DNA from 4 places in the Pseudoalteromonas tunicata genome. Region 2 is predicted to be linked to each of the others. Evidence: predicted binding sites of a transcription regulator. Region 2 holds the regulator's gene; each other region holds the start of a gene.
The links. The regulator LexA, encoded in region 2, represses DNA repair genes until DNA is damaged. The targets are predictions, from matches to a motif close to TACTGTATNNNNATACAGTA.
Positions count from the first base shown of each region.

Region 1: a site for LexA is predicted at 6,007-6,026, ahead of PTUN_RS07715 (SulA-like leucine-rich domain-containing protein). Genes of this name have one in related genera too.
Region 3: a site for LexA is predicted at 4,563-4,582, ahead of uvrD (DNA helicase II). Genes of this name have one in related genera too.
Region 4: a site for LexA is predicted at 3,240-3,259, ahead of umuD (translesion error-prone DNA polymerase V autoproteolytic subunit). Genes of this name have one in related genera too.

Region 1 is NZ_CP011032.1:1,666,249-1,674,504, forward strand. Features, by position in the region: gene PTUN_RS07680 (M48 family metallopeptidase) at 45-725, shown strand; tRNA gene PTUN_RS07685 (tRNA-Tyr) at 749-833, opposite strand; gene PTUN_RS07690 (hypothetical protein) at 967-1,809, opposite strand; gene PTUN_RS07695 (response regulator) at 1,958-2,854, shown strand; tRNA gene PTUN_RS07700 (tRNA-Tyr) at 3,106-3,190, opposite strand; gene PTUN_RS07705 (VC2046/SO_2500 family protein) at 3,302-3,826, shown strand; gene PTUN_RS07710 (YchJ family protein) at 3,942-4,400, opposite strand; gene PTUN_RS07715 (SulA-like leucine-rich domain-containing protein) at 5,564-5,998, opposite strand; gene PTUN_RS22160 (tetratricopeptide repeat protein) at 6,463-7,182, opposite strand; gene PTUN_RS07725 (O-antigen ligase family protein) at 7,321-8,256, opposite strand, start outside.
Region 2 is NZ_CP011032.1:3,555,397-3,563,652, forward strand. Features, by position in the region: gene PTUN_RS16090 (hypothetical protein) at 1-228, opposite strand, end outside; gene PTUN_RS16095 (SURF1 family protein) at 218-958, opposite strand; gene PTUN_RS16100 (DUF2909 domain-containing protein) at 978-1,283, shown strand; gene PTUN_RS16105 (cytochrome c oxidase subunit 3) at 1,183-2,064, opposite strand; gene PTUN_RS16110 (cytochrome c oxidase assembly protein) at 2,048-2,620, opposite strand; gene ctaD (cytochrome c oxidase subunit I) at 2,620-4,197, opposite strand; gene coxB (cytochrome c oxidase subunit II) at 4,200-5,327, opposite strand; gene lexA (transcriptional repressor LexA) at 5,580-6,197, opposite strand; rRNA gene rrf (5S ribosomal RNA) at 6,393-6,507, opposite strand; rRNA gene PTUN_RS16135 (23S ribosomal RNA) at 6,638-8,256, opposite strand, start outside.
Region 3 is NZ_CP011032.1:78,397-86,652, forward strand. Features, by position in the region: gene PTUN_RS00345 (ABC transporter substrate-binding protein) at 1-280, opposite strand, end outside; gene PTUN_RS00350 (tRNA(Met) cytidine acetyltransferase TmcA) at 270-2,372, opposite strand; gene uvrD (DNA helicase II) at 2,333-4,498, opposite strand; gene PTUN_RS00360 (chemotaxis protein CheV) at 4,603-5,556, opposite strand; gene PTUN_RS00365 (HAD-IA family hydrolase) at 5,726-6,430, opposite strand; gene xerC (tyrosine recombinase XerC) at 6,456-7,373, opposite strand; gene PTUN_RS00375 (DUF484 family protein) at 7,370-7,981, opposite strand; gene dapF (diaminopimelate epimerase) at 7,978-8,256, opposite strand, start outside.
Region 4 is NZ_CP011032.1:1,530,400-1,538,655, forward strand. Features, by position in the region: gene PTUN_RS07145 (acylphosphatase) at 1-235, shown strand, start outside; gene PTUN_RS07150 (substrate-binding periplasmic protein) at 222-1,124, opposite strand; gene PTUN_RS07155 (Y-family DNA polymerase) at 1,566-2,825, opposite strand; gene umuD (translesion error-prone DNA polymerase V autoproteolytic subunit) at 2,813-3,226, opposite strand; tRNA gene PTUN_RS07165 (tRNA-Pro) at 3,497-3,573, opposite strand; gene PTUN_RS07170 (arylesterase) at 3,867-4,496, opposite strand; gene PTUN_RS07175 (ABC transporter ATP-binding protein) at 4,497-5,210, shown strand; gene PTUN_RS07180 (ABC transporter permease) at 5,200-7,701, shown strand; gene PTUN_RS07185 (TIGR01777 family oxidoreductase) at 7,775-8,256, opposite strand, start outside.

The DNA of each region.
Region 1 (8,256 bases), 1.9 Mb from region 2:
CAAAAGCTTTTTTAGGTAAATAATTTAGTTTTCTAAGGTGTAGTGTGTCGTCAATTTTATATGAGATTAAAACCAGTAAAAAACGTAAAACCGTGGCAATTAAAATCCAAAAAAATCAAGTTACGGTTTATGCGCCTACTTATGTTTCAAAACATTATTTAGATGAGTTAGTGCAAAGTAAATCAACGTGGATCAGTGAGCAACTACACAAGCAACAAGCCTTGATTAAGCCCTCTATTTTTACGCGCCAGAACATGTGTTTATTTGGCCAAGAATATCCCATTCGCTTTTCGTTGAGTAAACAAAGCCGTTGTTTTTTATTATTTAATACCATTGAGGTTGAGACCGCAGCTAGGGTGAAAACAATTGAGCCATTTCGAATTAAACAGATCCAGCGATTTTTGGCAGAGCAGTTACAGCTTTATTTAGCACAACGCTTAGCATTTTATTGCCAACAGATGAATTTAGATTATCAGGGATTGAAAATACAACATTACCGTAGACGATGGGGGTCGTGTTCCAGCAAAGGCGTAATTAGTTTTAATTTATTACTGGCGCAAACTCCGCATTGGGTGATTGATTATGTCATCGTGCACGAACTGGCACATTTAAAACATTTAAACCACAGTGCGTTATTTTGGCAATTAGTTGACACACATTATCCGGATCGTAAAAAAGCTGAAAACTGGCTTAAAAATAGAATGTTTGATTTAGAAGTAGAATAGAAAATGAAAAAAGAGGGTGTAGGTGGTGGAGGGAGCTGGATTCGAACCAGCGAAGGCAGAGCCGTCAGATTTACAGTCTGATCCCTTTGGCCGCTCGGGAACCCCTCCAGTGCTACGGCGTGCATATTAGCAAAATAACTTTTACTGTAAAGCCCTTTTTTTTAATTTAATGTTCGTTTGCGGTTTAAATAGTCAACTTGCTGTTATTTAAACCAATAATGTTTTTAAAATAGCCGTTATCCTAATTCTTTTTATATTTATCAAGCTCAGTGATCGCATCAAGAAACTTACTTTCTAAAAATTGTTTTTCAGTTTCAATTTGGCGCGCTTTATCTTCAGCCATACTCACTTGCTGTTCTAGTTGTTTCACTTTATCGTCAAGTTTACTGTTACTTTCAAGATTTGAGTTATTAGCCATTTGCTGGTTTTTTTGCCGTAAATAGGTGAGTTCTTTACCTTGTTTGGCAAGCTTAGATTTGTAATCGCTCGCTAGTTCAACCAGTTGAGTTTGCTGGGCGGCATAACGATTAATTTGTTTTTCTAGTTGCATTTTTTCTTCGTCATTTTCCATTTGCGCCAGTAATTGTTCGTTTTCAGCGGTAAATTGATTCTTTTCTCGTTGCAGATTTTCCACCGCTTCATACTGTTTGTAGAGTTTAACCTTGGTATGTTCAAGTCGTTTTTTACTTGAAATCAGCTCACCTTTAAGCTTTTTGATCAGTGCATGAGAGCGGTCGAGCTCTTTTTCAAGTTTATTAATTTTCTCTTCATCTTCTTTACTGTTTGTCAGCGCCTGACTTTTGTGAAGATCGCGCAATTGTGCTTCAAGAATTTCGTGAACATTGGTAAGTTGATTAAGTGTTTCGGTATGACTATTGACAGATTCAAGCGCATCATTAACGGACTGTTGGCATAATTCGAAGTGTTTATTATTTTGCTCAGGCAAAAAGCCTGATAATCGATTTACTGCCGATGTAACGGTACGAAACTCATGAAACATCAGTAATAAAATAACAAACCAAGATGTGATTATTAATAAGCCTAAATCTATGGCTAAAATTTCAAGTACTTTTTCTGGAAGCATCGAGACCTCAAAATATTGACTAACCCAATTGAATAGGTAATTCTCTGTTTGTATTAAATTTTAGTTTAGCTTGATTAATATATACTGCCTATAATGAGGAATAGTTTCAATTAATCTTACTAAAGATTGCTTCGAGGTTTACCCATAAGTGAAGATACTCATAGTTGATGACAGTGTTGCCATGCAAGCAATTGTTCGCAGAGGTTTAGAACAATTTGGCTATAAGCAATTAGAAATAAAACAGGCTAATAATGGTGTCGAAGCATTAGAAATTATTGGTAACTGGCAGCCTGAAATTGTTTTAACTGACTGGCATATGCCACAAATGAGTGGTATTGAACTGTTAATTGAGGTTAAAAAACGTGAGTTGCCGCTTAAAATAGGGCTGGTGACTACAGTTAATGATGATGAACGTATTGAATTGGCAATAGAACAAGGCGCCAGTTTTGTTCTGAGTAAACCATTTGAAGATGAAGCGTTACACAAGGCATTATTGCCTTTAATCCAAGGCGCATTTGAAACAGAAGAAATTCTTAATGCGCAACCTATTCATAATAGTGATTTGGTCTTACCAAAATTATCACAGCTAGAAAAAGTGCTGCACCGTTTTTTAAATCCAGATATTCAATTAACTGCGATCCCGACTCAAGTATTTAGCAATGAAAAAATTCCGGCTTTATTGGCTTTGTTTGAAGATACCGAAACACAAAAAGTCAGAGCCGTCGCTATGCTCGACATTAAAGCAACGTGTTTACTGGGAGGGCTTAAAAATGAATTTCCGGCGAGTAAAGTTGAGCGTTATTTAACAAATAAAGTGATCAGTAAACAGATGCTTGATGGTTGTGAGCAAGTACTGGCAAGTAGTTCATTTGCTTTTTTAGATCGAAAAACGCGTAAAAATTTGCGCCTAAAATGTGTCAGTTTTGTACCAAAAACGTTTGCTAAACTTGAGATTTTATTTGCCAAACCTGCCTCAGAAAGAGTTGATATTTTATGTACCATCAAAGGATATCAAGATGGCACTATCACAATTGTAAGCTCTTAAATCTAATTAGAGTTTATCCACGAATTTAATTCCTTACTGTATTGTTATTTTTTCTGTAGCCTAATTGCATTGCTAAAAGAAGATCTATGTTAATGCAGCTAATAGAAGATTGAGTTTTCTTGAGTTAAACAATAATAAGAGTTTTTTAATTTGCGTGGTTAAATTAGGTGTAAATAACAGATTTATCAATAAAACAGCTTATGATAAAGAGTGTATAAAACGAGAGAGATATAAAAGAAGAGGAACTGAAGTGGTGGAGGGAGCTGGATTCGAACCAGCGAAGGCAGAGCCGTCAGATTTACAGTCTGATCCCTTTGGCCGCTCGGGAACCCCTCCACTTCAGTGCGGGCATAATAGCAAAAAGCTTATTTAAGTAAAGTAAATTCCTAAAGAAAATCACGTTTCTGCCGATAAATTTTCTATCGTCGTAGTAAATGGTGTTTTTTGATGCAGATTGATGGAATTTTGACTAATGAAATCCAGCTTGGTAATAAGCTCGGTGTATGTATTAGTGAAAATAGGCGTTCTGATTTTGCATTGTTGCTTTCAATGCTTTCAGCCGATCCGCTCGACTTTGCTCAATTTCATTTACCATACGAAGAAAAAAAGCCTGCCTATGGTACCCAAGCCGATAACGAAGATTTAAGATTAAAGTTAGGTGCCGGTCCGCTGCAAGCATTAGCGGTAAAACCAATAGATTTTCTCATTGGTGCCGAAAATGCTGCCATGGTACAAGAGCAAGGCCTTGCGCAACTGAAACTACAAACTTATTTAAATCCTGAGCCTTTAGCAATTAGAGATGACAAAGACTATATCAGTAGCGACATTATTTCTAACTGTAATTTAAATGTGCAAAAGCGATATTTCAGTCAAACAGAGCCATTAAGTCATTTATCTATGAATGCTGCGCAATTTTATAACGATTTAACTCATCCCGATTTACATCGACCGCTGGCTGTTACTCAAGCATAAACCAATCAAGCATAAGCCAAATAAATTTGCGCTATGGTCATAGCGCGAAAGCAGTTTAGGTTTATTAATCGTTATTAATTAATCATGATTAATTTAGCGTCATCCATTTGAGTTATTAATTGGCATGACATTTTTTATATTTTTTCTCACTACCACATGGGCATTCATCATTACGGCCCACTTTAATATCGGTTGTTGGCGTAATGATACCATCGACATAATACCAAGTGTCGTCGCGTAATTCGAAGTAAGAGCGCTCTTTTAATTTACAAAATAAATTTTGATAAAAATAGTCTGCTTCAAATTCAACCCAAGCTTGTGTCTCTTGTTGTTCGGTATTAATGACCGTAAGTTTAATGAATCGGCAACTATTCGCAAAATCAGCAATTTCTTTTACTGAGTTTTCAGCTTGCTTTTCTTGGGCATAGGTTTGTTGAATATAAGCGGGATTGTTAACTACATAGGCACTAAAGCGTGAGCGCATTAGCTGCTCTGCAGTGTTTGGTTTAACCGTTTTATTAATAAAAGGCTGGCAGCATTGCTCAAAGGTAAGCGTTGTTCCACAGTAACACATAGCAAGTTCTCATTTCTAAAAAGGCTGTAATATTACCGTAACTCGGCAGTTTTTGATCCATATTATTGGCAAAGTGTAATTTTTTTTGCTTTTCTCTGTGAGTGCAGCCTCAGTGTACTCGCTGGTGAAAAGAATGGTTAACCACCGAAGTTAGGTGGAGCACAGAGAAAAGATTAATTGGTTGGCTTTTCTCGCTGAGCGCAGCCTCGGTGTACTCGGTGGTGAAAAGAATGGTTAACCACCGAGATTAAGAGGGACACAGAGGAAAGAGGGTTTTTGTAGGTGCAAGCCCGCTTGCTTGGTAGGTGAAACCTTCCCGTTTTGTTGTTAATAAATCACAATTCAACAAGCGTCGGGCTAGATCCCGACCTATAAAAGCGGCCGAGCTGCGCTCGCCTTCGCAAGCAGGCTTGCACCTACAGTAAAATCTCAAAATAAACATGGATACTAAAAACAAAAAGCTCGGTGTTCTCGGTGGTGAAAAGAAGGTTAACCACCGAGGTTAAGAGGGACACAGAGAAAAGAAAAAGATTAATTGGTTGGCTTTTCTCGGTGAAGCGCAGCCTCTGTGTTCTCGGTGGTGAAAAGAATGGTTAACCACTGAATTTACAATGGTAAAAAAGAAAGTTAACCACCGAGGTTAAGAGGGACACAGAGGAAAGAAAAAGATTAATTGGTTGGCTTTTCTCGGTGAAGCGCAGCCTCTGTGTTCTCGGTGGTGAAAAGAATGGTTAACCACTGAATTTACAATGGTAAAAAAGAAAGTTAACCACCGAGGTTAAGAGGGACACAGAGGAAAGAAAAAGATTACTTGGTTTGCTTTTCTCGGTGAGTGCAACCTCGGTGAACTCGGTGGTGAAAAGAAGGTTAACCACCGAGGTTAAGAGGGACACAGAGGAAAGAGGGTTTTTGTAGGTGCAAGCCCGCTTGCTTGGTAGGTGAAACCTTCCCGTTTTGTTGTTAATAAATCACAATTCAACAAGCGTCGGGCTAGATCCCGACCTATAAAAGCGGCCGAGCTGCGCTCGCCTTCGCAAGCAGGCTTGCACCTACAGTAAAATCTCAAAATAAACATGGATACTAATAACAAAAAGCTCGGTGTACTCGGTGGTGAAATGCTTTTAACTACTTATTTTTCCTGATGTTATGGATTTTGAGCTAACCTAGCATAACGTTGGGCATTGATTAGGCTGCTCTGTGCGGACAAAGCTATAAAGTTGGGCCGATATGTGGGCATTATGCTGTGCTAATAATTCTAATTGCGAATGAGATAGCATATTGGTCCACGTAATGATTGCAGCAAAGTTGCCATTCGAAAGTGCTGAGTTGAGCACATAATCTAAATTAGCCAAGTGCTTTTGGCGAATGACTAATAATTTTGATTTATCAATTGAACAAGAATCAAGTAATGTTTTACTTGGCACTGCATCTGGGGCGATGAGTAATGTCCAGCCGTTTTGATGATTATATTGATGTAAAATTTTCAGTAGTTCAAATGTTGCGCTGATCTCATCACTTACTTCAACTAAATGAAGTTTTGAACTTGAATCCACAGCTTGATAACTTTTAATACGTCTTACATCGATAGTGTGTAACATGAATCACCTACTGGTTGTTTATACAGTGCCTTCATATACAGTAGTTTATACAGTTGTTAAGTTCAAGCTTTTTTTATTAAAAAATGAGCAAAAAAATGACACAAGCTTTTAAATTGATCTTTTTTTACTCGTTAGTTGGTCTGTTTTGCAGCGTTTTGGTTGATTAGTGACTCTTTAGTGAGGTGTTCGGCAGGGTGCTTGGTTTAAATTAAACCGTGCATCAATAAGCTAAGTAATCTCAATACTGGTTAATAAATCTATCTTAGGCCGTTATTTTAAACGCTAACAGTGATTGCTTAAGGTGAAAGAGATTCGCTATTAGCGCTAATTCGTTCTGTTAGCATTAAAAGTCGATAGCTAGCGATCAGCAACTATGATATTTATCTTTAATTAATAAATATCTTATCTAGCACTGAGGTTAGTAAAAGTTGGCTTAGGGCCAAGTTAAAAAATCAATAGGGCGCTTACAAAAAGTGCTGATCGTGTATTTGTTCATATAAAGTAGCAGCCTGAGTGCGTGCATCTTTAATTTGTTTTGTACACAAATGAGAATGTAACTTAGCAATTGCTTCAACAGCTTCAATAGAACCTTGGGATTCCGCTAATGCCAGCCAAGTAAAGGCGTGGAACTCACTTTGAGGAAGCCCGCTGCCTTTGGCAAACATTAAACCTAAATAATACTGAGCTCTGACATGGCCACTCATTGCCGCGCGGCGCATCCATTTAGCCGCACCAACATCATTTTTGCTTTTTGCCATGTGAATGGCTGTGGCAAATAATTCCGCAGGGGTGGGGCTTTCTAAGGTATTTACAGTGCTTGAAATAGCGCTTAGTTGTGAGCTAGTACTTGGCAGTTGTTCTAAAATATCGCACAGCTTAGTAAAAGTGAGCAGTAATTTGTGCTCAAGCTCAAATATGGTCATATTATTTAAATCATTGCTATTAGCCGATGATTGAGGTGAGTCAGGCTCTTCGTCATCATCTCTTGTAAATTCATCTAGGTGACGAGCATCTATATCAGTTTCATCAAGCTCAATGTTATCAAGCTCAGTATTGTCGAGCTCAATGTTATCAAGCTCAGTATCATTTTCTTCTGCATTATCGGGGTTTAAAGGCTCATCATGCTCATAAGAGTCAATTAAGGTGTCTTCATCTAACCGTTGGGATGAATGTTCTGAATTCATGTAAACCTCAAAATGCAAAAAATCAAACTAAAAACGATGGCTTAATAGCGGCAAAAATTATAAATGCTTTAGTTAGCTTAGCTAATTTTAGGCCAAGTATTTAGCTTGGCCTAAATTATTAGTTATTTGTGTGTCTGTTTACTTATAACCGCGGCTTCTTTTACCACTTGGCAGCGCTGAACTGATCAACGCTAAACATAAAATGATAATAAATGTCATTGCATTTGCGCCAGCTTGTAATGAGTAATCAACAGTTGAGTGTAAAAGCATATGAATAATCGCAACACAACAACCAAAAGCGACCCCTTGAAAAAGCGGCGTTTTACGTTTCACCATAGTGTGTATGCTTTTGAATAGTGCAAATAACATCATCGCGCCCAACAACAAAGTAACAGGTACACCAAGCTCAATTGAAAACTGTAAATAGTCGTTATGAGCATTGTCATAAAAACCCGAGTAAGGGCCTGGTTGATAAGCCGGAAACGCCGTGTAAAAACTACCGCCGCCTGAGCCTATCCAGAGATTATCTTTTAATAATGGCATTGAATCAGCAATGACTTCATCACGGGTTTCAGATTTTAAGCTGGTTTCTACTAAACGCTCTTTTACTTTTTCAACGCCGAACATGGCACCCACAATAATCAAATCGAGCACAAAAAAACTAATAATTAGGGTACGTAAGTAACGTGGTTTACGATTATAAAAGAAAAAGGCAAATAAGCTCACTAAAGCAAGGGCGATAAAAAAGGCAGAATTACCCATACGCGAGCGCGTTAAAATGAGTGCAATGATCATGGCAATTAAACTCATGCGTAATAACATTTTACTGCTGAGTAAAATGGTGATCATACCGCGTAATTTTGCTTTAAATTGTGAACCGCTGCTATCTAAAGACAGCTGGCTAATTAATAGACCAATCCCCAATGCCAAACATAGGGCTAAATAATTAGCTAAAAAGTTCCAGTAGGTAAATGATCCCATAGCACGTTCGTGATGGCGAAAGCCAAACAGTGGGCTAGTAACACTAGGCTGTAAGTTTAAATAAGTGGCATACAAAGCCTGAAACAAACCCGC
Region 2 (8,256 bases):
TAATTGGTTTTTGCAAAAATCATCACAGCCACTTTGACTCACAACCACCATTGTCCATAGATAGCCATTCGGATTTTGCCAGTTCTGAATGTGGGTTTCCTTGTTTACTAATTGGCCTTTATTTACTGTATGATCAGGCAACCAGCCCAGCCGCAATACAATGGCAGCAATTAAAAATGGTGATATAAAACATGCTATAAAGAGAATCGGTATTTTCTTACTTTTCATTAGCAACCTCTTTTTTTGCTGCATAAAAAAATATAACAAGGGCCGCAAAACCAATTAAGCACCACTGCACAGCGTAGGCATAATGCTTTTGTGGTGACATAACAACCGGCTGATAATGTGGTGTTGCGCCAGCTATTGCATCTTGGGCATAAACCATAAAGGGTAACAACTCTGCTGATACAGATAATTCTAATTGTTGTAAATCAATAAACTGAATTCGCTTTGGCCAATGATCCGTTTTCTCAGCTTTACTCGATAAATAGAAACCAGCCAAGTCACCAGCTTTGATGACAGCATTAGATAGCAGTATCTGCTCAGGTAAAACAATGGCAGGTAACTCAGAGCGAAGATGTGATGCTGGGGTCCAACCTAGATTAACTAATAGGTACTTATCTATGTCAGTTACTTTCACTAAAACTAATAAATCATACCCAACCTGACCATTTAAGGTACGGTTATCGAGTAGCCAATAACGCTGCTTATCAACCTGACCAGCAAAGCTAACAAGCACACCATTTTTATCCACTTTACTTGGTAACTCGAGAACACTTTTTAGACTCATGACACCTTGCAAAGCTTTCTCATTGAGATAATTGAGCTTATATTGTTTTGTAGTACCGCGTTGTAATTGCCAATACGCTAACGCTAAACAAGTGCCAACTATTACAACAGCAACCAATAACGCAAATGGTGAAAAGTAAACTGTTTGCTTTTTTAATTTGATATCCATAAACACCTTAGGAAAGCTCATGGTCATTAAAGCTATTATTGTTTTATTATTAATGTTTATTATTTTCAATCTATTTAAAGCACTGGTTATTATGATGAAAGGCGACCCAGAAGCACCGAGCATGTCAACGTTTCTAGGCCGACGAGTATTCATCTCTGTTGCTGTTCTTGTTTTTGTTGTTATCGCCTTAAGTTTAGGCTGGATAACGCCACACCAAACGCCATTTACAGCACATAAACAAATACAAACAGACACAACCAAACCACATCAACAAAGTGCCAATACCAAGCAGCTGCCTGAAAAGCAAAATGATTCTTTGGAGTAAAGTGGCCTTTAAATATACGAACTAACATAATCAAAAGTAATAAGCTCCCAATCGATACATGCATACCGTGAAAGCCCGTTAATAGAAAAAATGTATTACCATAAATACCGGCATCAAGGGTTAAGCCCAATTCAGTATAGGCGTGAATATATTCCTCTACTTGCAAACCTACAAAAGCGATGCCAAGCAGAACCGTAATGGCGAGGAATATTTTCAGTTGAGTTCTTTTATTTGTCTCTAATGCTTGTTGTGCAAAATGCACAGTAACTGAAGAGGTTAAAAGCACTATCGTATTTACTAACGGTAAACCAAACCAACCCATGGCTTGAGTTGTTTCTCCTGATGGCGTTGTCAGCAGCGGCCAGACAGCTTCAAAGGAAGGCCATAACACTTCATTGGTCATCGCATTATTGCTAGCTCCACCAAGCCAAGGTACTGATAGCATCCGAGCGTAAAATAATGCTCCAAAAAAAGCACAGAAAAACATCACTTCGGAAAAGATAAACCAACTCATTCCTTGGCGAAAAGATTGATCCATCTGTTTAGAATATAAACCAGCATCAGATTCAGCAATTACATTTTTAAACCAACCAAATAGCATAAAAATAATGGTGAAAATACCGACATACAATAAGTAATGCGTGAAGCCCGAAGGTTCTGCTTTGGTAGAGTTAATAACAGTACTTGCAGCGCCTACAGCAATAAAAAATAATCCAATAGCTCCAACAATCGGCCAAGGACTTTGCGCTGGTACGTAATAATGTTCATATTCTTGTTTCATTAACAGTCTCCTTTGGAGGGGTTGATACTGCTTGCTGAACTTGTTCGCTAATATCAAAAACGGTGTAAGATAATGTTAATTCTTCAAACTTGTAAGGAAGTGCTGTGTCTACATAAAAGATAAGTGCAAGTTCAGCTTCTTCACCTGCCGATAAAGGTTGCTGATTAAAACAAAAACATTCTATTTTATGTAAATATTTAGCGGCCAAACCAGGAGAAACCGATGGTATAGCCTGCATTACTCGGTTTGTATCACTGATATTTTTCGCACTAAAAATCACTTTATGCATCGCACCTGGTTGAACACTTACCCTTTGGGTGTTCGCAGAAACTTCAAATGGAGCAAGCCCTTGAATATGAGTTATAAACCCAACATCAACGACTCTACTTTTATCGACCTCAGTACTGACACTCGCTTGATCTAATGAAGGTTTACCATTTAAACCTGTCACCTCACAAAAAACGTCATACAAAGGAACTAACGCAAAAGCAAACCCAAACATACCAAGTGAAACTAATAGTAGTTTTTTTAGTAACTTAGAATGAGTAGTGGCCATTATTTTATAACCGGTGGTGTTTCAAATGTGTGGTAAGGTGCTGGTGATGGAATTTCCCATTCTAAACCTTGAGCACCCTCCCAAACTTGAGGAGTGGCTTTTTCACCACCTCTAATACATTTAAAAACAACCCAAACAAATAGCAGCTGAGATAAACCAAAAGCAAAGCCACCAATACTAATAATTGCATTAAAATCAGCAAATTGAAGAGCGTAATCAGGGATCCTTCTTGGCATACCAGCGAGACCTACAAAATGCATAGGGAAAAACAGCACATTGACACTAATGAGTGACAGCCAAAAATGTGTTTTCGCCAATCCCTCATGATACATATTGCCAGTCCATTTCGGTAACCAATAATAAGCAGCTGCCATGATTGAAAAAACCGCGCCAGTCACTAAAACATAATGAAAGTGAGCAACAACAAAATATGTATCGTGATACTGAAAATCTGCAGGTGTAATAGCGAGCATCAACCCTGAAAATCCCCCTATGGTGAACAACACAATAAACGCCACACTAAACAACATAGGTACTTCAAAACTAATTGAACCACGCCACATAGTGGCGACCCAATTAAAAACTTTTACGCCGGTCGGAACAGAAATCAGCATAGTGCTATACATAAAAAATAATTCACCCGCCAGTGGCATTCCGGTGGTAAACATATGGTGTGCCCAAACGATAAAGGATAAAAAGGCGATAGAACCAGTTGCATAAACCATTGATGCATAACCGAATAATGGTTTACGAGAGAAGGTAGGTACAATAGAAGAGATAATGCCAAAAGCAGGTAGTATCATGATATAAACTTCTGGGTGACCAAAAAACCAGAAAATATGCTGGAACATCACAGGATCACCGCCACCCATAGCATTAAAAAAGCTAGTACCAAAATATTTATCAGTCAGAACCATTGTAACGGCACCAGCCAATACTGGCATGACAGCGATTAGTAAAAAGGCAGTAATCAACCACGTCCATACAAACAAAGGTAATTTCATCCAAGTCATACCTGGAGCGCGTAAATTAACAATAGTTACAATGACATTTATAGCCCCCATAATTGAGCTAATGCCCATAATATGAATAGCGAAAACAAAAAAGGCAGTATTATCGTTACTATAAGTAGTTGAAAGCGGAGCATAAAATGTCCAACCGAAATTAGGACCACCTCCCTCCATAAACAACGACATTAATAAAATAGTAAAAGCAAAAGGTAGAATCCAAAAGCTCCAGTTGTTCATTCTTGGCAATGCCATATCAGGAGCCCCTATCATCATTGGGATCATCCAATTAGCTAAACCAGTAAATGCAGGCATAACTGCACCAAAAACCATAATAAGGCCATGAACTGTAGTCATTTGATTAAAAAAGTTTGGCTCGACTAGCTGTAATCCGGGTTGAAATAGCTCAGCCCTGATCACCATAGCCATTGCACCACCAATTAAAAACATCAATAAAGAAAATAATAAATAGAGCGTACCAATATCTTTATGGTTAGTAGTAAACAGCCAGCGCTTTATTCCAGAGGCTGCATGGGAGGTATGTTCATGATTATGCGCGATTGTAGTCATTATTATTTTTCCTCAATTCTGCTTTGCACATCATTTGGTTGAATTACATCACCCGTATTATTATCCCAAGCATTGCGCTCGTAGGTGATAACCGCGGCAAGTTGCTTAAGTGAAAGCTGTTTTAAATAAGATTGCATTGCCGTACCTGGCTTACCGTGAATCACTATATCTATATGATCATTAATTGGACCTGTAGCAATAATACTACCTTTTAATGCAGGAAAAACACCGCCTAATCCCATACCTGTTGGTTGGTGGCAAGCAGCACAATTTGCCATATAGACCTGTTCACCGAGTGACATAAGCTCATCTTTATTAAGTGTTTGGCCTAATAATTTTTGCTCGTCAGCCGCTGCAGTCGCTTTCTCATTTTTTGCATTAAGCAACCAATTATCAAAATCTTCTGGTGCTTTTGCTTCAACAACAATTGGCATAAAACCATGATCTTTTCCACAAAGTTCAGCGCATTGACCTCGATAAATACCAACCTCATTAACACGGGTCCACGCTTCATTTATAAAACCTGGGTTTGCATCTTTCTTAACAGCAAAGGCAGGTACCCACCAAGAATGAATAACATCATCAGAAGTCATTAAAAAGCGGACTTTGCGGTCAGTCGGAATTACTAAGGGTTTATCAACTTCGAGTAGGTAAGTGTTTTGCTTCTCTGCTCGATCATGAATTTGGTCTTGTGAAGTGGCAAGTATTGAATAAAAACCAACATCATGAGAAAGATACTCATAATGCCATTTCCATTGTGAACCAGTAATCTTGATCGTCAGATCAGCCTTACTGGTATCTTCCATAGCAATTAATGTTTTAGTTGCAGGAATAGCCATACCAATCAATATAACAAAAGGAATAGCTGTCCAGAGGATCTCAACTTTTGTACTCTCATGAAATTGGGCTGCTACAGCTCCTTTTGATTTTCTATGGTGGATTAAAGCCCAGAACATAGCAGCAAAAACAATCACTCCTATCACGCAGCATATTATGAAAATTGTCATATGAAGGTTGTAAACGTTTTCGCTTATGTCAGTTACACCCGTTGTCATATTGTATTTCGATTGAGCAAATACATTAAAAGGCAACAGTAACATAAGGAAAAAGGACTTAGAGGCCTTTCCCATGTGGTACTCCTTTGGCAAGTTGTAAACACAACGAAAATTACGATACATCCTGTAATTTCATCATTATTATTATTTATTAATGTTATAGGGCTGTTTTTTGAACAACAGTAATAAAAAACTAGACAAGGAATAAGGAATAGGCAAGAACGAGAGATAATAAAATGTTAATAGTAGAAGTTGATATGATTAAAATATTAAATTATAACAACTTCTTTGATAATAAATCTTGATACGAACAATCAAATAAGTTGTTTACATAAAATCTGAATTTCTAATCACACCAACAGCAAGACCTTCAATATCAAGAGATTCTTTAGATAAATCAACAATTATAGGTTGGAATTCGTCATTTTCAGCATGAAGGTAAACTTTTCGCCCTTTTTGCTCAAAACGTTTGACCGTAACATCCTCACCAACACGGGCAACCACAACTTGGCCATTACGTGCTACTGTAGCGCGATGAACAGCAAGGAGATCCCCGTCCATAATGCCAATGTCCTTCATGCTCATCCCTTGAACACGTAACAAAAAATCTGCCGCTGGTTTAAATAGTAATGGATCTACATGATAGTGACTTTCAATATGTTCTTGCGCTAAGATCGGTTCGCCTGCAGCAACTCGGCCAATCAGTGGTAAACCTAATTGTTCTGGTTCATCCTCTTCAACCAGCTTTAAACCACGACTAGCACCAGGAACCATCTCAATAAAGCCTTTCTTAGCTAAAGCTTTTAAGTGTTCCTCAGCAGCATTTGCACTTTTAAAGCCAAGAGTATTTGCTATTTCAGCCCGAGTTGGAGGCATACCAGTATCTTTGATAAACACTTTAATCAACTCAAGAATTTGAGCTTGTCTGCTTGTTAATGGCCTCATAATCAAGAACTCCACCAGAATAGTATACTGTGATTATATACAGCTAAAAATAAATGGCAAACATATAAATAACAAACTTAATATTTTTAATATTGATCATGGATAAAATCGAGAAGGAATGAATTAGCTGTAAAATATTTTTATTCCAAACGCAAAAAAGCCTCTGATTTCTCAGAGGCTTTCTTTGAATTGGGAGCCTGGCGATGTCCTACTCTCACATGGGTAACCCCACACTACCATCGGCGCTGTTTCGTTTCACTACTGAGTTCGGAATGGGATCAGGTGGGTCCAAAACGCTATTGTCACCAAGCAAATCTGGTTCGTTAATCGCCTTGGCAATTAACTAAAATTCGGAAGGCTGATTTCAAATTCGTCTACTTCAGTGCTATTTAACTTCTTGCTTGTTCTTCAGTGCTTCATACAAACCACTTTGGCGTTGTATGGTTAAGCCTCACGGGTAATTAGTATTGGTTAGCTTAACGCCTCACAGCGCTTCCACACCCAACCTATCAACGTTGTAGTCTCCAACGGCCCTTCAGAGAGCTTATAGCTCTAGTGAGAACTCATCTCGAGGCTCGCTTCGCGCTTAGATGCTTTCAGCGCTTATCGATTCCGAACGTAGCTACCGGGCAGTGCCATTGGCATGACAACCCGAACACCAGCGGTTCGTTCACTCCGGTCCTCTCGTACTAGGAGCAACCCCTCTCAATTCTCAAACGCCCACGGCAGATAGGGACCGAACTGTCTCACGACGTTCTAAACCCAGCTCGCGTACCACTTTAAATGGCGAACAGCCATACCCTTGGGACCGACTTCAGCCCCAGGATGTGATGAGCCGACATCGAGGTGCCAAACACCGCCGTCGATATGAACTCTTGGGCGGTATCAGCCTGTTATCCCCGGAGTACCTTTTATCCGTTGAGCGATGGCCCTTCCATTCAGAACCACCGGATCACTATGACCTACTTTCGTACCTGCTCGACTTGTCCGTCTCGCAGTTAAGCTTGCTTCTACCATTACACTAACCGTACGATGTCCGACCGTACTTAGCAAACCTTCGTGCTCCTCCGTTACTCTTTAGGAGGAGACCGCCCCAGTCAAACTACCCACCAGGCACTGTCCGCAATCCCGATTAGGGACCTACGTTAGAACATCAAAACTACAAGGGTGGTATTTCAAGGACGACTCCACAAGAACTAGCGTTCCTGCTTCAAAGTCTCCCACCTATCCTACACATGTAGGTTCAATGTTCAGTGCCAAGCTATAGTAAAGGTTCACGGGGTCTTTCCGTCTAGCCGCGGGTACACAGCATCTTCACTGCGATTTCAATTTCACTGAGTCTCGGGTGGAGACAGCGTGGCCATGATTACGCCATTCGTGCAGGTCGGAACTTACCCGACAAGGAATTTCGCTACCTTAGGACCGTTATAGTTACGGCCGCCGTTTACCGGGGCTTCGATCAAGAGCTTCGCGTTGCCGCTAACCCCATCAATTAACCTTCCGGCACCGGGCAGGCGTCACACCGTATACGTCATCTTGCGATTTTGCACAGTGCTGTGTTTTTAATAAACAGTTCCAGCCACCTGGTTACTGTGACTGCCAATAGCTCCGGGAGCAAGTCCCTTCACCATCAGCAGCGTACCTTCTCCCGAAGTTACGGTACTATTTTGCCTAGTTCCTTCACCCGAGTTCTCTCAAGCGCCTTAGTATTCTCTACCTGACCACCTGTGTCGGTTTGGGGTACGATTCTTCATGAACTGAAGCTTAGAGGATTTTCCTGGAAGTATGGCATCAACAACTTCACTACCGTAGTAGCTCGTCTCGTATCTCAGTCTTAAGGAAACCCGGATTTACCTAAGTCTCCAACCTACTTACTTTCACATGGACAACCAACGCCATGCCTGCCTAGCCTGCTCCGTCTCCCCATCGCATTCATGCCGAGTACGGGAATATTAACCCGTTTCCCATCGACTACGCGTTTCCGCCTCGCCTTAGGGGTCGACTCACCCTACCCTGATTAACATGGGATAGGAACCCTTGGTCTTCCGGCGTGGGAGTT
Region 3 (8,256 bases), 500 kb from region 2:
AAGAGCGAGTATTTTCTACGGTTTGTAATGGCTCATAACCATCATCTAAGCTCAAAAGCTCTATTTTTTTACCATTTATTCCGCCTTGGAGATTGACGGCATTAAAGTGAGTAACAGCACCAAGCTTAAATTGCTGGCCTAAATTTGCAGAAGGGCCACTTTGTGGATTAGACATGCCAATTGTTATTTTGTCGGCGCTAATACCGAACTCTGCTTGGCCTGCAAAGCTTAAAAAAAATAAACAGAAGTAATAAAAATAACGTTTCAAATTAGCACTCAAGGTTGGTAAACCATTCTAACAAAGCGTGCTTAATAGCTGCTTGTAATTTTTTTAGACCACCAAAATTTGAAATTTTTTCAATCTGTTGTGGTGATTTATTTTGTAATATTAGCCTAGTTAATAAAAGTTGCGTTGCTTCAGTGCAGTTTTTTAAAGCTGCTGGCTGTTGCCACATCACACGCCAGCAACAGGCAAAATGATCTGCTAATTGACTTGGTATAATGCAAAGTTGCGATATTGCTACTAAGTCGTCTGGTTCAGATTGATTGTGAGGTAATTGTTCTATTAACTCAATCAGTAATTTTGGTTCAATATGTTGCAAGTAATGTAAGCAATTTAGTGGAAAGTCTCGGTTAAACCTTTGCTTTAGTTGATTTATTTCGAGTTGCAATCCTGTGATGGGCTTTATAACTAAGCAAGCATGCTCAGCGCTAATGCTGTCTTTTTTAAAGCCAAGCTTGATAACTTGATAATCTTGTTTCATCCAAAAATGCACCAATACTGGATAGGCGCCAAAACTTGCGCCGATTGCTGCAACATTTGTAGCTACGTGTGTTTCAATAAAGCTTAATAGCTGTTGACCGATATTTTGACTCTGAAAATATGGGTGGACTGCAATGCGAACAATGCGCGCTAAAGGCTCAGTTAAAAAGCATTGCTGTTGTTTTATCTGAGCAACAGACTGTGCGAGTAAATGGCCTTGTGGCCTTCGTTTACCTGCCACAATTGCCGAGCTTAATTCGTTACTGAGCTCGCCTTCAATTGCAACTAGCGCGGTTGCAATAACCTCTTCTTGATGTGCAACCACAAAAATACGAAGATTGGCTGCATCGAGTAAATGGCGAAAATCATTGGCCGATGTTTGGTAATGTGCAAGTACTAACAATGCAAAAGTTTGCTGTAACAGCGGTTCATTTTCACAAAGGGTTGCTTGGCTAACCTCACTAAATTGTAGCGGTGCAGTGAGCTGTTTAAGCTCGGTGCAGTCTGCATTTAAACCTAATAACTGGTTAATGTTTATCTCTAAGGGGTCATTGCTGGCAAAGCGAATCGGCTCATCTAAATGGACAAAGCGGCTGTCAGGAAAATGTTGTTTTAAGTAAGGGCAAAACCGTAAAGTAAAACCACGGCCTGTACCTTCATATCCATGAATAGTGGTGGCAAAAATGATGCGATTAAATCGCTTGAGTAACTCAATCAGAATAGGAACAGGTAAAGAGGCTGCCTCATCCACAAATAAAATATCAGCAGTTATCGCTTGGCTGATTAGCTGATCGGGGGGGATGTAACGAAAGAGGGGTGACTCAGCTTGAGCGCTAAACTGCGTTTGCATTGCAAAATGGTTAAATGCACTTTCAACAGCCCGGCGCTGGCTTGTTGTTATAACGACGTTTTTACCCTGATTGACTAATTGCGCTGCGGCAAGTCCTAGAGCTGAAGATTTCCCTCGTCCACGATCAGCGGTGAGCAATAAGGGACGATTAGCCCGACCTAAACTGTGTTTTATAATCATTTCAACAGCAGCTTGTTGTTGCTCGGTTTGTATTTCGCGAGCTTGCACTTCAATTTTTGGGATATTTAAACCAAGTGCTTGATCAAAAGAAATATGTGCTAGTTTGCTAAGTTGCGAGGCGAAACGTTGATTAAAGTGACTGTGTTGATTGAGTTGTTCGGCTGATTGAAAAATATAAAAGCTGGGATCTTTAAAATCACACAGTTGTTTGTATTCGGGTAGCAATAAAATAAGTAAACCGCCAGCGGTTATTGTGCCGCTGAGCGCTGCCAGTTTATCGGGGCTGATCCCTGAAAAACCATCGTACACAGCAAAATCAAATTCTTGCCCCAATAACTGGTGTGTATGTTCTGGCCATTGGGCGTTTGTTAACTCATTGTGTGTACTTAAAATAATTTGTTTGCCGAGTAAAACAGGCAATAGGTCATTAGCTTGCTGATAGCACCAGAGGTGCTCGCCACTTACAACAAGCAGTTGTCGGTGGCGGTTTTGTTTTAACTGAGCTAGGTAAGGGCTTAGCTGATTAAGCTCAGTCATTTTTAGAGGCTCTGTAGGCGAGCGTAAGCTGTTACCAGCCATTTGGTGCCTACATCATCAAAGGCCACTTGTATGCGTGATTGTGCGCCAGTACCTTCGTAATTAAGTACCGTGCCTTCGCCAAATTTAGTATGCAAAACACGTTGGCCTAAATTAAAACCAGTATCTTCGAATGCTGCATGGCTCATGGTAGCGCTGAAACGATTGGTCGCTTGTGGGCGAGTGACCTGAGTTCTAATTCTGATTTCTTCAACACAGGCTTCTGGGATTTCTCGTAAAAAACGAGAAGGGCTATGATATTTTTCTTGGCCATATAAGCGACGAGTCTCTGCATGGCTAATATAGAGTTTTTCCATAGCGCGAGTCATGCCAACATAACAAAGACGGCGTTCTTCTTCGAGTCGACCAGACTCTTCGTTACTTTGTTGAGAAGGAAACATCCCTTCTTCAACGCCTGCCATAAATACGAGTGGAAATTCAAGCCCCTTCGCTGAGTGTAAGGTCATCATTTGCACTGCATCTTCGTGCTCTTCGGCTTGACCCTCACCTGATTCAAGCGCGGTATAAGATAAAAAGCCGGTTAAAGGGGATGCAAACTCTTCTTCGTTAGGAAGTTCAAACTGACTACACGCATTAATAAGCTCTTCTAAGTTTTCAACTCGAGCTTGCCCTTTTTCACCTTTTTCAGCTTGGTACATCGCCATTAAGCCTGAGGTATGAATCGCTTGTTTAGCTTGCTCTTCAAGGGGTAAATCAATACTAACTTTTTCAACTTTCTCTATAAGCTCAATAAAGCTGTTGACTGCATTGGCAGCGCGGCCAGTTAAATGTTTATGCTCAATAAGTGCTTTTGCAGCATACCAAAGCGGAATAGATTCGTTACGCGCACAATCACGAATTAAGCTTAAGGTGCGTTCACCAATACCACGCGTAGGAGTATTGATTACGCGTTCAAACGCTGCATCGTCTTGGCGATTACTGACTAAACGTAAATACGAAAGAGCATCTTTGATTTCTTGGCGTTCAAAAAATCGCATGCCTCCGTAAATACGATATTTGAGACCTTCTTGCAGTAATGCTTCTTCTAAAATACGCGATTGAGCATTATTACGATATAAAATAGCGGCATCTTGCAAGGCGTTACCCGCATTGAGCCAAGTCTTGATTTTACCAACAATAAAGCGGGCCTCATCGAGTTCGTTATAAGCCGCATAAATTGAGATAGGGTCGCCTTCGCTGCCTTCGGTCCAAAGGCTTTTGCCCATTCGTTCTGAATTATTTGCAATTAATGCATTGGCTGCGGTTAATATGGTGCTTGTTGAGCGGTAGTTTTGCTCAAGACGAATGGTTTGCGCATCAAAATCAGTTAAGAAGCGGCGAATATTTTCGATTTTTGCACCACGCCAGCCATAAATACTTTGATCATCATCCCCAACGATCATCACATTCCCGCCTGTGCCAGCAATGAGTTTTAACCAAGCATATTGGATGGTATTGGTATCTTGAAACTCGTCAACCAACATGTGTGGGAAACGTTGTTGATAATGACGTAGCAGCGTAGGACTATTTTTCAGTAACTCATAACAACGTAGTAAAATTTCAGCAAAATCAACTAAACCTGCACGGTCACATGCATCTTGATAGGCGGTATAAACATTTAAAAACATTTGCTCGTTAACATCATATGCCTTGATGTCTTTAGGGCGCAGCGCTTCATCTTTTTTGGCGCTGATGTACCACGAGATTTGTTTTGGCGGCCATTTTTTTTCATCGATGTTCATTGCTTTAAGTAGGCGACGGATCATTCGAATCTGATCATCTGAATCAAGAATTTGAAACGCTTCGGGCAAATGTGCTTCGCGATGATGTGCACGTAAAATACGATGAGCTAAGCCGTGGAAAGTACCAATCCACATGCCGCCAGCAGATGTTTTAAGGGTTTCTTCAACCCGAGAGCGCATTTCTTTAGCTGCTTTATTGGTAAAAGTTACGGCAAAAATACTGTAAGGAGAGGCATTTTCAACTTGCATGAGCCATGCAATACGATGAACCAATACTCGTGTTTTACCTGAGCCCGCGCCCGCTAAAACCAACATATTTTGAAGTGGGGCGGCAACAGCATCACGCTGTTTATCGTTTAAGCCATCAAGTAATTCAGAGACGTCCATCAGTTGACCTTTTTCAATGCTAATGGCGCCAGTATAACAGGAGTTTTCACTCGGCTAAATAAAATACTGTTTTTATGAACAGGTATAAAGCGCGTTTATTTAGCTTATTTAGGGGTGTTTGCTAAGGTATCTTTTAATCGAGCTTGCACGGTTTCGACTAAGCGATCGGGTTGGAATTTAGATAAAAACGCATCACATCCCACTTTTTCGACCATGGCCTGATTAAAACTGCCGCTTAAAGAAGTATTTAGTACGACAAATAAATTCTTTAATTTTGGGTGGTTGCGGATCTCATATGTTAGCCGATAACCATCCATGACAGGCATTTCAGCATCTGTGATGACCATTAAAAATTCTTTTTCGACATCAATACCTTCATCGGCCCAAGATTTTAAAAGCTCATACGCTTCTTGGCCATTTTGGGTTGGAATAATCTCGATCCCGAGCTGAGATAAGGTGTCTCGTACTTGGCGACGAGCTGTCGGTGAGTCATCAGCATGTAAAATTTTGCGGCCGACAAATTGGTCAACCATATCGGGGTCTACAATACCGGCTGAAATCTCGACTTTATACTCGACAATTTCAGCCAAGACTTTTTCAACATCAATAATTTCAACTAATTGTTGGGTACCATTACGTTCTAATTTGGTTAGAGCCGTTAAGTAGTGATTTTTCCCAACGGTGCTGGGTGGCGGCATAATATTAGACCAAGTCATATTGACGATTTGATCAACTTTACCAACTAAGAAGCCTTGCACAGAGCGATTGTATTCAGTGATGACTAAATTGCAGTCATCACCATGCTCAATAAAGGGGAGCCCTATGGCTTGGCGCAAGTCAATCACTGGAATTGACTCGTTGCGGATATTAGCAACGCCTGAAATTTTGGGGTGAGCATTGGGTAACGAGTTGAGCTTAGGTAACTTTACAACCTCTTTTACTTTAAATACATTTAAAGCAAATAGGTGGCGACTATGTAGATGAAATAAAAGAAGCTCAAGGCGATTTTCACCGACCAGTTGAGTACGTTGATTTACACTGTCTAGAATACCTGCCATTTTATACCGCAACAATAATGCTAATTGTCTGTATAGTTTAATACTAAATACGCAAATACCTAATCAAATTGTTAATTTTTCGTACTGGTTTTTAACTTAACTTAAGCTATTGAACTGCTTTCAATAGCTTAAGTTAAGTTCGTGGCTAGTAAAATTGACCCATTACTTCTTAATCTATAAGAAGTTGTTGTAGTTCACTAATCTCTTTGATTGTGAGGTGTGCAAGGCCTTTATAACGATATGGTGTGAACTGATTTTCTAACCAAGCAGACATGCAACCTGCGATGTTTGCCCCTTGCACATCAGTATCGAGACTATCACCAACATGGAGTATATGCCCAAGTGATAAATCAAAGTGCCACGCTGCTAAATCGAAAAGTTCGGGGTGAGGTTTAGCTTTACCATCTCGGCCTGCCATTAACACTAAATCGAAATGGCCTTTTAAATTAAACTGGTCAACGTCTACATTTCCATTGGTAATCGCAATAATTTTAAAGCGTGTTCTAAGGGCCTTTAACAGCAACAAAACTTCGTCAGCAACAATAATGTTGCTTCTGGCCTCGGCAAATGCTTGATAAGCCATGTTGGCATGATGTTTGGCGTCAGCATCACAATATCCAATTTGCTTTAAACCAAAATATAACGCGCATTGTCGCCACATGGTGACATTATCAATCAGGTGAGGCTGCTCTATTATTACTTGATTACGGCAGTCGTGCCAAAACTCAGCTGTTTTAGGCCAAAGATCAAGCTGCTTGAGATAATCGTTTTGCGCTTGTACCGCAGCGATAATGATCGGTCGATTATCATAAAGGGTATCGTCTAAATCGAAGCTTATGGCTTTAATTTCATTTAATTTTTTAAATATTTGCACAGAGTGAAGCCTTAAAAATGAAAAATCAACGTTGTTTTTTTGCTCTTGGGTGTGTGTTGTCATACACCTTGGCAAGATGTTGAAAGTCGAGATGGGTATAAACTTGTGTTGCCGACAAACTACTATGGCCAAGTAATTCCTGCACAGCGCGTAAATCTCCACTTGATTCTAACATGTGGGAAGCAAAGGAGTGACGTAACTTATGAGGGTGGATTTGGCTGCTGATCCCCTGATTTATTCCCCACAGTTTCATACGGGCTCTCACTTGGCGTGTTGAGATCCTACATTTTTTTTTGCTGACAAAGACGGCAACCTCATCGGGCAGTGCAAATTCAGCGCGGCACTTTAACCAATCTTGTAATGCTTCAATTGCTTTGCCACCAATAGGTAAAATGCGTTCTTTATTGCCTTTACCAAGCACTCTAATTTCTTTTTCGCGCAAATTAACATCTATTAAGTTGGCATTAACTAACTCACTAACACGCAGCCCTGATGAATACATTAATTCCATCATGGCTTTGTCGCGAAAACCAAAGCTATCTTCCGGATTCATTGCAAGTAACTGATGCATTTGATCAACATCGAGATTTTTCGGCAATGGCTTTTGAAATTTAGGGCCTTTAATAGCCTCTGCAGGATTGTTTAGCTCAGTTTTTCTTATTTGTAGATATTTATAAAAGCTTCGAACGCAGGAGAGTTTTAAATTAATGGTACGGGCGCTGAGTGCACGTGCTTTTAGACTCATGCTGTAGGCACGAAGTTGTTCGGGTTGTACTTTGAGCCAGGACTCGGCTTTATTTTGTAAAAAATTAGCAACTTCAACAAGCTGCAAGCGGTACTGTAATAAAGTATGAATGGAGTAATTTTTTTCGTACTTGAGGTATTGTAAAAACACTTCAACAGGGTTTAACCAGGAGGGAGCAAGCGGTTCTTGTTCGCTCATACCCAGCCCGATAGTTTGGTATGTAGGGCCTTAACAAACTCATTAATAAAAAAGCTATCCTGTGATGGCTCAAAGTGGATAGGGTCTTTGCTCGCAAACGCTAAAATAGCTAAGGGAGTTTGTGCATCTCCAATGAGGTACAGCGCCACTGATTGGCATTCGTTATTAAATAATAGCGCCTGTTCTTGCTGGTTGATACGGCCTAGATAGCGCGGTTGGTTTGCAAGTCGATGAGTGACGATGCTGGCTAGGTAAGGTTCATATTTTAGTAATTTGCACTCGCAAATATCTAAATTAGCACTGATTAAGCTGACTAAGTTACTGGCTAAATCGGCAAAATTATCATGCAGCATTAAATGACGGTGGCACGAGCTAAAGACTTGATAAATTTGCTCGCTTTTACGAGCGTGTGCCAACAGGGTGTTGAGCTGTTGTTGTTGCTGCTGCAATTGTTGTTGTAATCGTTTTTGCTGGTGGCTTTGTAATGAAATGGCACCTGGTTGGTTATGATATAAATTCAGGGCATCAAGCAGTTCAGGAAACTGGACTAAAAAGTCCGGATGCAAAGCCAAATACTCTGCAATTTCATTGGCGTCTAGTTGGCTCATAAGGCGATTTGTCCATCAAATACATGTTCAGCAGGGCCAGTCATTCGTACACTGTGGCCTTCACCCTGCCAACGCACTTCTAAACGACCACCAGGTAAGTCTACTTGCACATGTGGCGCGAGTTTCTTTTGTAAAATACCGACAACTACCGCCGCGCAAGCGCCTGTGCCACAGGCTAATGTTTCACCTGCACCTCGCTCCCACACTCTTAATTTAATGTGTTCTGGAGAGATAATTTGCATAAAACCAATATTAGCCCGCTGAGGAAAGCGTTC
Region 4 (8,256 bases), 2.0 Mb from region 2:
AGTACAAGGGGTTGGTTTTCGTGCTGGAGCACAGCATTATGCATTGAACCATGGAATAAGTGGGTATGCGAAAAATCTAGCTCATGGCGAGGTTGAAATTGAAGCCACAGGTACAGAATCTCAATTAGTTAATTTTGCTCAATATCTTGAAGAAGGGCCTAAAACTGCTGATGTTCTAACTGTTGCATGGGATTATGTGCAGTTAAAGCAATATCAAGAGTTTAAGATTTATTAGCCGCTGCGTAAGGTGAAAACCATAATTGTGGATTATTAAGGGGTGTCAAGCTCGGTAATTGTGTGTTTTCGAGTTTGATTATGTGCTTTTCGGTTAATTTGGCTTTGGCTATTTCGTTGGCAAAAAATTGTTCAAATAACTGTGTGAATTCACCATTTTCATGCATTAACATCAGGCCTTGCTCGACAGCCTTAGCTAAGTCTTTATCTTTTTTATTAAAAAAGAAGTACATCGCAGAGGGGTAGTGCAATGCAATGTGTGGCACCACAGCAAATTCGTCTTTATCACTGCGGTGATCTAACTCCCAATTGATTTCTATAATACTGCGGGGAAATACATCTCCTCGGCCTTTTAGTAACATATTGAATAAGGCCTCATAACTTACAGCCGTGCTTACAGTAAAGCCATTTTCTTTTAAAACTTCGGTATCAGGCCAATCATGGCCTTGTAAATACACTAATTTGCTAAATCGCTCGGGATTTTTGTAACCTTGAAGCTCTTCAATTCTTTGGGCTTGGGTCAATAATAAACGCCAGCCATATAAGCCTTTATAAATTGGTACTCGTACCGGTAACAAATCTTGTTCGCGCTCTTGATTAGTCATGGTCCAAGTTACGGTGAGATTTTTACCTATGGTGAGTTCTTTAAGTGCGCGACTTTGTACCATCACATTGTTGGTATGGCGTAATGAATAATCTAATTGGCTATGACTAAGTGCTTTTTTGAGTAAAATTAATGGATACCAAGTTTCTAAATCTTCATCCCGTGAAGGTCTTGGGTAAATAATGTCAATTGTATCGGCCGATGTTGAGGGCGTTAAACGGGCTTCATCAGCAAAAAGGAGAGGGCAAAGCGCGAGTAGTAACGGCAAAAACATCCAATGTCGCATTCTGTCACCTTATTTTCAATCGTGATTTTTAGTTTAGTTGATAATAGCGCATCACTTAAGTAAAAATTGTACCACACACTAGAGAATTGAAAAATTAGCATTTTTTATTGAAGGTCGTTTAGATTAAGGCAGCGTTTTTGAGCTAAATAAACGTAATTCTTTAATTATTTCAGCTTTATTAACCAATTCGAAAACCTCCCCAATGTTTGCTATGTGCCTAAATAAGTGCTGAGAAGTCGTGCATGACTTCTTCCATATCGGTATTAGGAATGGGCTGGTAATTTGAGTCGAATAATTGAGCTTGTGTGAGTGCTCCTTTTTGTAAGGCGAGTTCAAATACAGTGCCATATCCGCAGCTGCTTTAAGTGCAACATTGGCGATGAGCGGCAAGGACAGGTTTAAAAAGTATTGTATAGGGTCGCCAATTGTTTTTGGTTGATGCTAATTACAGTCGACTACAGGGATATCAGACCAGCGGGTGGTGTATTGTGGCGATAATAATGCGCGTTTCATTTGCCAGTGCTGCGTTTTTTTTTCGCAGGCAAGAGAAAGAGTACCTGTGCCATAGCGTTTATTAATCGAATCTAAGCACTTCATGAGTTCTGGTTGATCTGTGGTTGTTGCAAAAAGATCTTTTTGCTGAAATTTGCTATCGGCCAGTTCAATCGCCCCAACCCCACAACGATAAAATCGCGTATTGGCTTTAAATATTTGTGGCAATACTTCGGCGATAGCGTTGGCAATTACAATAGTGTCACAGGTGGGCACTGCAAAATCATAGAGAATGGATTTTTTATAATAGTTGTCTTCGTGAACCGAACTGGATGCAAAAATCAGCAGTTTTTTGGTTAACGAATGCTGATTTCGAAGTTTTTTGGCAACAATTGAGCCATGAGTAACCAGTGCTGCATTTAAAGTGTGGGCATCAAAAATTCGTTCACCAAAACTGCGAGTTGAAAAAATCTCTTTTTTATTTTGTTTAACATCATCCCAACTTAAGCAGGTTATTCCGTTGAGCTCGTTGATGGTTCGCTCTACCACCACGCTAAATTGTCGTCTCATCATTTTTGGGTTTTGATTGGCGAGATCGAGCGCAGAATGGATGCCTAAAAACGTTAACTTTTTGCCAAGGCGTGAGCCAATCCCCCAAACATCGGTTACGCTCATTTGTGACAAAATATTTTTCCGTGATTGTTCATCATTAATCACGGCTACGCCTCGAAACCCAGCCAGCTTTTTGGCGGCATGATTGGCTGCTTTTGCAAGAGTCGGTGTTGGGCCAAAGCCAACCCCAACAGGTAAGCCCGTTTCACGCCATACAGCTCTGCGAATGGTTTTGCCATAGGTAAACCAATCACTGATGATATTTTGAAAACCTGTAAACTGTAAAAATGATTCATCGATAGAATACACATAATGATTATCACAATATCGGTTGATCACCGTCATCATGCGCTCACTTAAATCCGCATAAAGCTCATAATTAGAAGAACGAACCACTACCTTATGTGCATCTAAAAAAGGTTTCACTTTAAAATACGGCTGGAACTTTGGAATGCTTAATTTTTTAGCGATAGGGCATACAGCGCAAATACAGCCATCATTGTTAGTTAATACCACTACGGGTTTAAATCGTATTGCAGGGTCAAATACTTTTTCAGCACTGGCATAAAATGAAACAGCATCGACTAACGCATACATTTTGTGAGCTCGGTTGTGTGCTTATGTAAGCGAATTGAGCAAGTTACTACTCCCTCAATTTTAAAATTGTCATCTTGATTGACAGCCACAGCAGCGTAATTATGAGAAGCAGAAATTAATAACTGATTTGTTTTATCTATGATTTTACAGACAAAAGATCCATTAAAACTAGCCACTATTACATCACCATTATTAATATCGAGTGCTCTGTCGACAATTAAAATATCACCATCAAAAATTCCTACGTCTTGCATCGAGGCACCTGAAGCCAAGCCAACAAAAGTCGCCGATGGGTGTTTTATTAATAGCTCATCAAGTGAGAGGCCAAGTTCTTTGTATTCAGCAGCAGGAGACTCAAACCCTGTGATCCCCGCTTCAATGTAAATAGGTATGACAAACATAACAACAACCATATACTGTAGTTATATACAGTATATTCGGTGCGGTATTTTTTGCCTAGATTTTTTGTTCAGTTCAATTATTTTTTGGATCTGAGAGGTGTATTTCTACTTAGTATTGATGCGAATTGATGGCTTCATTGAGGGGGTGTTAAGTTTTTTATAACAATGGGATATATTAATCAGTGAGTGTTTTATAGTGAAGGGCGAGAGTACAGTATGTAATGAAAATTACAGTTTTGTTGTCAAATCATAACGCTATTATCAAGAAAATGGTCGGCATAGCAGGATTCGAACCTGCGACCCCTTCACCCCCAGCGAAGTGCGCTACCAAGCTGCGCTATATGCCGACGACCGAAGCCAATACTACTCAATTTTATATAAAAATCAATACGGTTAAAATCGTTTGCACAAAAACCAAACAAGGTTGCTATGCTCTTTGAGCTTGATAAGTGATGTGTTGAGTTATTTATATAATACTAAAAGTTGTGAACGACTTACTGTAGTTTAATCATTTCAATTAAAAACATTTAGGTATCAAAGCATTAGTTGCTAGAGGGTATTTGTTTTTTCAATTTTATAATTACCAGCCAAAGCGAAGGAGTTGGGAGTCACTTTGGCTAGTAATTATACCAAAATGCGCTTAAGGTGCGGTTTTCTCTAGCCAAATAGTGATCTCCTTGGCCATAAAATCCCGTATGATAGGCTGAGCTTGAAGGTTTGGGTGTAGATTATCGTTTTGAATGAGCTCGGGATTACCTGCCACTGCTAGCATAAAAAATGGCATCAGCGTGGTATTGGTTTTCTGGGTTGTTTCGCTAAAAACAGCTGTAAACAGCGAAGTATAACGCGGGCCAAGATTTGGCGGAATTTGGATTTCCATTACGGCAACATGTGCTCCGGTTGCCTGGCTTGTTTCAACGAGTTGCTTTAGGTCTTGTTTTATTTGCTTGATTGGAAAGCCTCTGAGGCCGTCGTTAGCACCAAGCTCAATTAAAACGTGGCTTGGTTGATAGCGTTTAAGGTGCTCGTTTAAAGTCAGTAGGGCGTTACCAGTTGTTTGGCCGCTGACACTGACATTAATTAATTCAATAGCGTGTTGCTCTTGGTCAAACTTATTTTGTAACAAATTGACCCATCCTTCAGATTGTTTTAGGCCATAGGCGGCACTTAAACTATCACCCACAATTAAAATTGTTTGCTTTGCCGATGCACCTAAAGGTGTAAAAATGAAAACTAATAAGATAAATATACGGATCATTGTAGGAGTCATATGTCAGTGCTTTCTCAACTTAATGTAATACAGGTCAATGGATTAGCTAAAACAGTCACCACTTTAGAAGGGGACTTAGCCATCCTCAAGGACATCAGCTTTAATGTCAAGTCTGGCGATTCGGTTGCAATAGTGGGTGCATCAGGCTCTGGTAAATCTACTTTGTTAAGTTTATTAGCTGGCTTAGATGTGGCCAGCGAAGGCGAAATATTTTTAGATGGTGCACCACTTCATACCTTAGATGAAGAAGACCGAGCAGCGCTACGTGCCCAAAAAATTGGGTTTGTTTTTCAATCTTTCATGCTGGTACAAAGTTTAACCGCCCTTGAAAATGTGATGTTGCCTGCCGAGCTTGCCGGAAAAACCAACGCTAAAGAACAAGCACTGGCATTACTTGAAAAAGTAGGGCTTTCGCATCGTATTGGCCATTACCCATCGCAATTATCTGGCGGTGAGCAGCAACGTGTAGCAATTGCACGCGCGTTTGTTGGTGGCCCTAAAATTTTATTTGCCGACGAACCTTCGGCAAACTTAGACAGTAAAAATGGCCAGTTGATTGAAAAATTACTGTTTGAGTTGAATGAGCAAAATGGCACAACCTTAGTTTTAGTGACGCACGATGAACATTTGGCGCAAAAGTGTAATCACATTTTGCACATTGAAGGGGGTGAACTTGAAAAACTAACCCAAGGAGTACGCGCTCATGTGGGTTAAGCTCGCCTTAAAATTATTTATGCGTGAGTTAAAGCGTGGCGAACTCACCATTATTAGTGCTGCAATCGCCTTGGCAGTATTAACTGTGTTTACCTTATCAGCCGTAACTGACCGTATTCGGCTCAACATTGAACAAAAATCAACGGAATTTATTGCAGCAGACCGTCGTTTAGACAGTAATCATGCGATTGACTCTGCTTTTTTGAATGAGGCGCAACAGCGCGGGCTGCAAACGGCTGAACTGACTTATTTTGATACCATGCTGTTTGCTAACGACGACATGTTGTTAGTTTCGGTGAAAGCGGCGACAGAAAGTTATCCGTTACGCGGCAAAGTCATTATAAAAAATACTCTTGATGGTGACACATTTGAAGTGAGCTCAGGCCCGAAAAAAGGTGAGGTCTGGTTGAGTGAATCGATTTTTTATAGCATGAAATTGCAAGTCGGTGATGAGGTTGAAATTGGGGCTGGTCGTTTTGTGGTTTCGCATGTGTTGGTACGCGAGCCTGATGGCGCACTATTTTCCTTTACAGGTAATCGTCGCATCATTATTAATCAAAATGACATTGCGGCGACGAAAGTGATTCAGCCCGGAAGCCGAGTCTTTTATCGTTTCTTGTTTGCTGGGGATGAAACCACACTGAGCGATTATTACAGCTGGATAAAACCACAATTAAAAGATAATCAAACCTGGGAGGGCATTAAAGATCGCCAATCGCCGTTAGGTGATAATTTAACGCGTTCAAGCCAATTTCTACTTATTGCGGGTTTGTTAGGCATTATTTTAGCCGCAGTGGCAATGGCGGTTTCGGCAAAACGCTATTGTGAACGCCAATACGATCCTGTGGCTATGATGAAAACCTTAGGTGGGTCGCGCAGTACTATTCGTAAAATGTATCTCTTACATTTGAGCCTTATTTGCTTTTTTTCAATTAGTTTAGGATTGCTAATAGGCTTTGGCTTGCAAACACTTGGTGCAGATTACCTAGCTCAATCGATGGGAACAACGTTACCAAATGCAGGTTGGAAACCTTGGTTTATGGCAATTTTTATTGGGGCAGTATGTGCGGTGATGTTTGCGCTAAAACCATTACTCGATTTATTTGATATTCCACCACTTCGCGTGCTGCGCCGTAATTTAGGTGATACGCTGGCTATTGGTCGTATGCACATGGCAATGTCGGCATTAACTGTATTTGGCTTAATGTGGCTTTTTAGCGGCAATTTAAAAGTGAGTGTGATTTTGTATGGCGCATCTGCGTTAGTTGTTGCGGTTTTGTTTGGGATCTCACGGCTTATTTTTGGCGGCGGTCGTCGTTTAGGTTTAAGCCCTGCTAATAGTTGGTCATTGGCATTGGCCACGATTCAAAAACGAGCCAATGCCAATGCGGTGCAATTAATTAGCTTTGCATTAGCAATCAAATTAATGTTGCTGTTAGTGGTATTAAAAAATGACATGATTGCCGATTGGCAAGCGCAAGTGCCACAAAATGCACCAAATGCTTTTTTAATTAATATTGCTAAAGACGAAGTGGCTCCTATCTCGGCGTATTTTGAGCAGCATGGTATTGAGGCAAGCGAATTTTATCCGGTGATCCGTGGTCGCGTTCAAGCTTTAAATAATGAAAAATATGCCCGTGATGTGTCTTTGCAAGAAGGTGAGAAAAAAGACGAAGAAGCAAAACAAGGGGTTGGGCGTGAGCTAAATTTAACCTGGGCGCAAGAAATGCCAGCTACGAACGACTTAGTAGAGGGCGAGTGGTTTAATAATGATGGCAGTGCACAAGTCTCGGTTGAGCAAGGCATGGCTGAAGGGTTAAAAATTAAACTAGGTGATGAGCTGACATTACTGATTAATAATCAAGAAGTAAGTGCTAGGGTCACGAGTTTTAGAAAAGTCGATTGGGGCAGCATGCAACCTAACTTTTTTATGATTTTAAATCCTGAGGCATTAGCGCATTTTCCGGCTACTTATTTTACGGCATCCCATGTTAGTAGTGAGCAAAACAAAGTATTTAACCAACTATTGATGCAATATCCGACCATTAGCGTAGTTGATATTCAAGATAGATTGTTACAGGCCCAATCTATTATTAACCAAGTATCGCTAGCGATTGGTTTTGTATTGGCCATTGTAGTGCTTTGTGGCACCTTAGTACTGATTTCACAAGTACAAGCAAGTTTGGCTGAGCGGATGCAAGAAATTGTTATTTTACGAACCTTAGGCGCGCGCGGTAGTTTAATTAAGCAAGCGACCTTGTATGAGTTTTTATTACTCGGTTTAATTGCCGGTTTAGTCGCTGCGATAGTAAGCGATGTCACGCTTTTAATTATTCAACAGCAAGTCTTTGAATTACCTGGAAAGCTACACCCAAAAATTTGGTTATTTGGTCCGTTATCGGGCGGGGTATTTGTAGCGTTAGTTGGCTATAGTATGGTGGCAAAAACCATGCGCCAAAATACTCAAGGGTTATTACGCGCACTTAGCTAATCTGAGTGTTCGTTTAAAGAGCAAAAAGGTGAGCATGGCTCACCTTTTTTATGTTCAACGTTTAAAAATAGCGCTATTTTTGTAATAAATTACGTAATGCTTCTTCAATATACTGATGATGAAAGCGAAAGCCTGCATTAAGCAAGATAGTTGGTTTAACCGCTTGACCATGTAGCAATAAGTCAGCCATTTCACCAAACAGTAAGGTAAGCACCTTTGCTGGCATGGTAAAAAAGTCTGGGCGGCGAATTGTTTTAGCTAAGGTTTGGCTAAAACACGCATTTGAAACAGGATTTGGTGCCGTTAAGTTGATTGGGCCATGTAAATAGGCTTGGTTCAAAATAAATAAAATCGCGCTCACCATGTCATCAATGTGGATCCACGACATCATTTGCTCACCATGACTAATAGGTCCGCCTAAACAAAGTTTGAAAGCGGGCAACATTTTTTTAAGTGCGCCGCCTTTATCACTCAATACAATGCCGGTACGTAATAAGCAAACCCGCGTACGCTCACTTTGTGCTTGATTGGCGATGTCTTCCCACTTTTTACACA